2 regions of the Saccharomonospora xinjiangensis XJ-54 genome follow, and region 1 is predicted to be linked to the other one. Evidence: predicted binding sites of a transcription regulator. Region 1 holds the regulator's gene; the other holds the start of a gene.
What was found. The regulator LexA, encoded in region 1, represses DNA repair genes until DNA is damaged. The targets are predictions, from matches to a motif close to CGAACACGTGTTCG.

Region 1 (3,403 bases):
CCCGCGTTCTTCGAAACTGGCGGCCGACGTGACTCGTCGCCCGCGACCTCACTCGCTGTGGTCCTGGCCGGACGACCCGGCGATCGCCTCACGCAGGTTCTTGATCTCGGCCTCGAAGTCCTCGATCGACGAGAAGGACCGATAGACACTCGCGAACCTCAGGTAGGCGACGGTGTCGAGCTCCCTGAGCGGACCGAGGATGGCGAGCCCCACCTCGTGGCTCGGGATCTCGGCGACGCCGGTCGCTCTGATCGACTCCTCGACCCTCTGTGCCAACTGCTTCAGCGCGTCGTCGTCAACAGGGCGTCCCTGACAGGCGCGGCGCACTCCGTTGACCACCTTGTCGCGGCTGAACTGCTCCGTCACTCCCGAGCGCTTGACGACAGCGAGCACCATCGTTTCCGACGTGGTGAACCGGCGTCCGCACGCCGAGCACGACCGCCGCCTGCGAATCGCCTGCCCCTCGTCCACCTCGCGCGAATCGACCACCCGGGAGTCCGCGTGGCGGCAGAACGGGCACCGCACAGTCGAACACCTCCCGAACCTTCAGCTTCTTTCCGCGAAGCGGACACGTCACCGACGCCCGCGACGGGCTACCACACCCGAGTGTCGTCCACGTCTTCCACCGAAGACCAGAGCACCACCGTCATCGAGCACCGAAGGCGATGATACCCCAACCTGTGGACCAATTACAGCGATGTAACTACTACATGTAGGGGTTCGACCTTAAGCCGCGGCCCTGTCGCATGCAACTGGGCCCCCTCCCTCACGGGGGTGAGATCCCGGACCTACCATGTGTGACCCTTCGACGGCCGCGAGTCGCGCCCCGCCGTGTTCGCGAGTACGCCCGGCAACCCGGCACAGCCTACGGCGCCCGGGAAACCGTCACATCGGCCCCCGTGCCCGCCGGGCGGGGGCTCCGTGGCGGCGAGGCCCGCACCGACGACCGCGACCGCGACGGCGAGCGCCACGACCACGAGCCATGGCCACCCCGGCCCCCCTGACTGCCGCTCATCGCCCTCTTCTCCCGCGCGCACACGCCCACCCGGCAGGCTCGGAGCGGCTCCTGGCCGCGTCGGGGGCCGGCACCCTCGGCACCCCCGCCGCCCTTTCCCGCCTTTGGGAAAACCGCCGACCGGCGGGCGAGCAGAAGCATGCCGGGCAACACGCGAATGTCTCGTGATCGGCGCCATACCACCATCCCTCCGCTCGGCGGCCACCGCTCGGCACGAGCCGCCACCCGACTGCGCCGAACCCGCGACCGGAACCGGAACCCTCGGCAAGCCCACGCGACTACGGTCGAACATTCGTTCTATCGAACGCCCGTGCGAATGTGTACCACCGACCCGAGGAAAAATCGAGCGAACGTGGCATGTTCTCGAACAGATGTTTGAAATCCTCGACGAGGAGGGCTAGCGTCGTAACCGGATGTGTACACGGGCCCCACATCGGGTCGGGTCCATGACTGGGAGGCAAATCGCGGTGGCACGCAAGACAACGGGCAACGACGTGAGCGGCGGCGAAGTCTCCGCCCTTCCGCGCACGGTCAGTACCCCGGACGAAAGCCTGACACCGCGCCAGCGGAAAGTCCTCGACGTGATCAGGGACTGGGTGGACAGGTACGGATATCCGCCCAGTGTCAGGGAAATCGGGGAGGCGGTCGGGCTCACGTCAACATCCTCCGTTTCCCACCAGTTGAAGGCGCTGCAACGCAAGGGTTATCTCCGGCGCGACGCGAATCGCCCTCGCGCCGTCGGTGTGCTGGCGATGGACAGCCAGCGCGGAACCACTCGCACCTCGCCTCGCGAGGGTGAGGCCGTCACGGCAGCCGGAGAGACGGTTCCCCGGCCCGCACTGGTACCGCTAGTCGGACGTATCGCGGCGGGAGGCCCTGTCCTCGCCGAGGAGTCGATCGAAGACGTCTTCCCTCTGCCGAAGGACATCGTCGGCGAAGGGGACGTGTTCCTGCTCAGCGTCACCGGCGACTCGATGATCGGTGCCGCGATCACCGATGGCGACTGGGTCGTGGTGAGGCAGCAACCCACCGCCGAGAACGGCGACATCGTGGCGGCGATGATCGAGGGCGAAGCGACCGTCAAAACGTTCAAGCGCAAGGACGACGGGCACGTCTGGTTGCTGCCGCACAATGAGGCATACGACCCGATCCCTGGTGACGACGCCACGATCCTCGGAAAGGTCGTCGCTGTCCTGAGAAGGCTGTGAACCCCGCCAGGGGAATGGCAGCGGAAAACCCGCCGAGGAATCGGGTCGGCGAAGGCCGGAAACCGAGGCCTCGAGTCTTCCGGCCTTTCTCGCCGGTCTGACGGCACCTTGATTCAGCGTTGGCGGCGTTGGCGGCGTTGGCGGCGTTGGCGGCGTTGGCGGCGTTGGCGGCGTTGGCGATGGAAGCGGGCCACCAGCACCACACCGAACACGGCGCCGAGTGCCGCGGCTGACCACACCGCGATGGTGAGCGGAGCGACGGGGTCGAGGTCGGGTTCGCCGTCAGCCGACTCGATCGTCTCGGTGCGCTGTTCTGTCGCCGCCTGCTCCGTCGCGCTACTCCGGTCACCGCTGCCCCGGTCGTCCGCCAGCGCGGTGGCGTTCGGAATGGCTCTCACCGGCTCGCCGGAGCCCTCCCCCGCCGACAGCAGTGTTCCGTCGGGGGTGAACGCGATGGCCTCACCCTGCGGCTCACCGGGCAGAGGGACGCGCACGGGTTCGTGGCCGAACGCTCCAGCGATGTCCCCTCCGGTGACCGGATAGAGATAGGCGTCGGTGTACGTCCGCAGAGCCACCACGCTGCCGTCCGGCGACAGCGCGGCGCCGGTAATGAGAACGCTCCCCGCGACCCCGAGCGGACCACCCTGCGTCGCCGTCGGCAGCAGCGACACCGTGGCGACCTCCTCCAGAGGCGTCGGCCCCGGGCTCACCAGCGGACCGGAGGGCCGGTAAACACGGGAGGAGCCGACCGCGCTCTTGGTGATGATGTAGGGCGTTCCCTCGCCGTCCACCACGAGTGCCTCGGCGTCCTGCGGGCCGTCCGGATACGTGAGGCGATACAGCGCGGACGTACCGTCGCGCGACAGGACGTGCAGAGCCACTGTCTCGCGCACCTGACGGTTGTCCCCGGTGTCGCCGAGCCACAACGTCGCGTCGGGACCGAGCGCGAGATCTTCCACGTCGTAGGGATCGGTCGGCGCGGTCAGCACGTCCCGCACCTGACAGTCGTCGTCGAGGACGAGAACCTCGACCCGGGTGCCGCCGTCGGCCACCGCGTAGAGGTGTTCGGAGTCGGCCGTGAGACCCGACAGCTCAGCGAGCCGGGGATCACCGACCGAGCACACCGCCTTCGGCGCGGTGTCCGCGGTGCCCGCGTTTGCCGTGCCGGAGAAGGACGGTG
Region 2 (3,403 bases), 2.0 Mb from region 1:
TGGCTGGTCGAGTTCGGCGATGTTCAACGGCGCAAGGAACTCCGGAGTGGCACCGGGTTCCACGAACACCCCGCGTTGTGCCGCCACTGTGGCGGCGAACAACCCGTCGGCGATACCGATCTGACACTCCACACCCGCGTGAGCGGCGACGTGGTCCATCAACTGTTCGGCAAGCGGCAGTTCTCCCCCGAAGTAGGCGGTGGCCCCGCCGACAGGCACCGCCACGAGCCCCGGCCGCACGACCTCGACACCGACGACGAGTTCCTCCACCGCCGAGGCAACGGACTCGAACAGCCGCGCATCCCTGTCCTCGTCGGCGGTGAACACCGTCAGCTCGGGGCACCGTGACTGCGCCTCCCTGCGGCGCATCCCGCTGACGACCCCGGCTTTGCGGGCAGCGGGAGAGCACGACACGACGCGGTTGCCCGCGACAACGGCAGCAGCGGAAGCGCTGTGGGGAGACACCCTCGCCGAGGCGCAGGCCGCCACCACAGACCAGTCAGGGCACCACAAGACCAGCCGCCGCGCAGGGGCGGAGAGGGACACCCCTGAAGGTGCGGAAGGCACAGAAGATCCTGAAGACACCGCCGCTCCCGAAGGCACGGAAGGTGCCGACGACGCCGAAGGCGCTGATGACACCGGGGATCCTGGAGGCGCGGTCCTGGTCATCCGACCTCCCTCACCGGCAGTGCCGGAGCGGGGACGGCCACACCGGCGACCGTGGTGGAGGAAGCAGAGGAAGGAGCGGGCCCAGACACCCGTGCCACGCCGTCCGGCCCCGGCAGCAATACCGTGGCCCGTGTCGGCCGAGCCAGAGCCGCCCTACCTGTGGCTTCGACTACCACTTCCCTGGCGCGCAGGTAACCGTAGCCGCCGTCGGTGCCGGTCCACCGCACCGTCCGGCACCTCAACTCGACTTCCGCGCCCGGCCACGCTCCGAGGGAAAGCAGTACCGCGCCACGCTGCCGCGCCCTGGCCGACAACCGCCGCGCGAGTGTCTCGCCGCCTTTCCCTTGAGGAGGACGCGCCGCCACGAGGTCGAGCCCGTCGAGCAGGGCGGCGGTGACCGCCGGGAACTCCGCGCCAGGGTAGGGAACCAGCGCGAACCTGCTGAGTTCCACCCCGAGTTCCTCGGCGGCCACCAAGCCCAGCCGCGGCAACCCCACCACCGCGGCCCATGACCCCCGCGCCGTCGCCTCGGCGAGCAGGGTGAGCAGAAGTGACGTCGAGCCCCTGACCGACACCGTGCTACCCCGGCGCAACCCCTCATGGGGCAGCAGCCCGGCGAGAGCGGGCGCCACGGGGAGCACCTGCCCCGCCGCCTTCGCGTGCACAGCGGCATCGGCCACAGCGCTGGCCGTGCTCACCCCCGGCAGTGACGCCAGCCGAGCGACGGTACCCCTGGAAACTCCCGTTCGCTCTGGCCGGAACCTCGTCACCGACCCCTGGGATACGCCCACGGGCGAGCCTTCGGACATCGACCTCACCTCCCCTCACACCGACTTCGCGTCTGCCGATCCGGAAGCGAATCGACGGACGTGGGTTACGCCGCGGGGAAGACGGCAATCGAACGCATGTTCGACAGCCTCAGTAAACGACGGTGCCCCCGCACTGTCAAGCGGGGGCACCGGGTCGAGTGATGCAGAACGCGCTGCTCAGCGCAGTGAACCGAAGAACTTCCTCAGGTCCGCCACCATCAGGTCGGGTACCTGATGCGCTGCGTAGTGACCACCGCGCTCCAGTTCGGTCCAGTGCACGAGCTTCGAGTGGTCCCGCTCGGCGAAACGCCGGATCGTCTGGAAGTCCTCCGGCGGCATGGCCAGCCCCATCGGCACGGCGGTCGGCTCGGTGGCAGGTTCGACGCGAGCGTTCTCGTAGTAGAACCGGGCCGCCGAGGCCGCTGTCCTGGTGAACCAGTACAGCGTCACGTTATCGAGCGTGAAATCCGGGTCCACGGCCTCGCCGAAGAGCTGCCCGTTCCACGCGAGCTGCCCGACGGGCGAGTCCTGCAACGCGAACGCCAGCGTCTGCGGCTGCTGCGATTGCAGCGTATTGAACGCGCCCATCTTCTCCCAGAACCAGTTCAGGTGCTTCAGCGCGGCGGCCTCCTGCTCGGAGAGATCCGTCATCTCGGCGGGATCGCCGCTCGGGAAGGAGAAGATCTGGGTGACGTGCACGCCGACCACGTTGTCCGGGGCGATCCTGCCCACCTCGGGCGACACGATGGACCCGCCGTCGTTACCCACGGCGCCGTACCGGGTGTAGCCCAGCCTGCTCATCAGCTCGGCCCACGCCGCCGCGACGCGCCGGACGTTCCAGCCCTTCTCCTGCGTCGGCCCAGAGAACCCGAAGCCGGGCACCGACGGAATCACCACGTGGAACGCCTGCGAGGGGTCGCCGCCGTGCGCCCTCGGGTTGGTGAGCGGCTCGATCAGGTCGAGGTACTCGACGAACGAGCCTGGCCAGCCGTGCGTGAGGATGAGCGGCAACGCGTCGGGCTCCGGCGAGGTGACGTGCAGGAAGTGGATGTTCTGCCCGTCGATCTCGGTGGTGAACTGCGGGTAGGCGTTGACCCGCTGTTCGAACGCCCTCCAGTCGTAGCCGTCGGCCCAGTACTCGGCGAGCGTGCGCACGTAGTCCACGGTGACGCCGTAGTCGCCGCCCACGCCGGGAAGCTCGTCGGGGAACCTCGCCGCGCGGACCCTGGCTCGCAGGTCGTCCAGGTCGGCCTGCGGAACGTCGATGCGGAAGGGGCGGATGTCGGTGCTGTTCGTCATGTCTGCAAAGCTACGGCGCCTTTAGGCACACTTCGTTCCTAAAGAAGAGGGACACTGAAAAAATGTTGGAAACTTCGGCACGCCTGCTGCGACTGCTCGCCCTGCTTCAAACACCGCGCGAGTGGCGGGGAACGGAATTGGCCACCCGGCTGGACGTCTCTCCTCGCACCGTGCGCAACGACATCGAACGGCTCCGCACGCTCGGCTACCCCGTCCACGCCACCCGCGGTTCCTCCGGCGGCTACCGCCTCGAAGCGGGCGCGAACGTGCCGCCCCTGCTGCTCGACGACGACGAGGCGGTGGCCGTGGCCGTCGGTCTCCGCACGGCCGCGGGAGGCAGCATCACCGGCATCGAGGAGACCTCCCTGCGCGCGCTGGCCAAACTCGAACGCGTCCTGCCCTCACGGTTGCGGCACCGGTTGAACGCGCTCACCACGTACACCACGGCCGTACCGAGGGACGACCGCGGCCCGACCGTGAACGCGGACGTGCTCACCACCCTGGTCACGGCGGCACGCGACCACGAGATCCTTCGCTTCGACTACCGCGCCCACGACGGCGAACAGTCCCGGCGCATCACCGAACCACACCGGGTCGTCACGTGGGGGCGGCGCTGGTATCTGCTG

Region 2: imuA' (DnaE2-dependent mutagenesis accessory factor ImuA') is a predicted target of LexA. The motif match lies at 1,568-1,581, and genes of this name have one in related genera.

Annotation. Positions count from the first base shown of each region.
Region 1 is NZ_JH636049.1:3,714,280-3,717,682, reverse strand. Features, by position in the region: gene nrdR (transcriptional regulator NrdR) at 49-525, opposite strand; gene lexA (transcriptional repressor LexA) at 1,483-2,223, shown strand; gene SACXIDRAFT_RS16870 (hypothetical protein) at 2,337-3,403, opposite strand, start outside.
Region 2 is NZ_JH636049.1:1,741,307-1,744,709, forward strand. Features, by position in the region: gene SACXIDRAFT_RS07325 (DNA polymerase Y family protein) at 1-567, opposite strand, end outside; gene imuA' (DnaE2-dependent mutagenesis accessory factor ImuA') at 666-1,478, opposite strand; gene SACXIDRAFT_RS07335 (epoxide hydrolase family protein) at 1,656-2,777, opposite strand; gene SACXIDRAFT_RS07340 (helix-turn-helix transcriptional regulator) at 2,840-3,403, shown strand, end outside.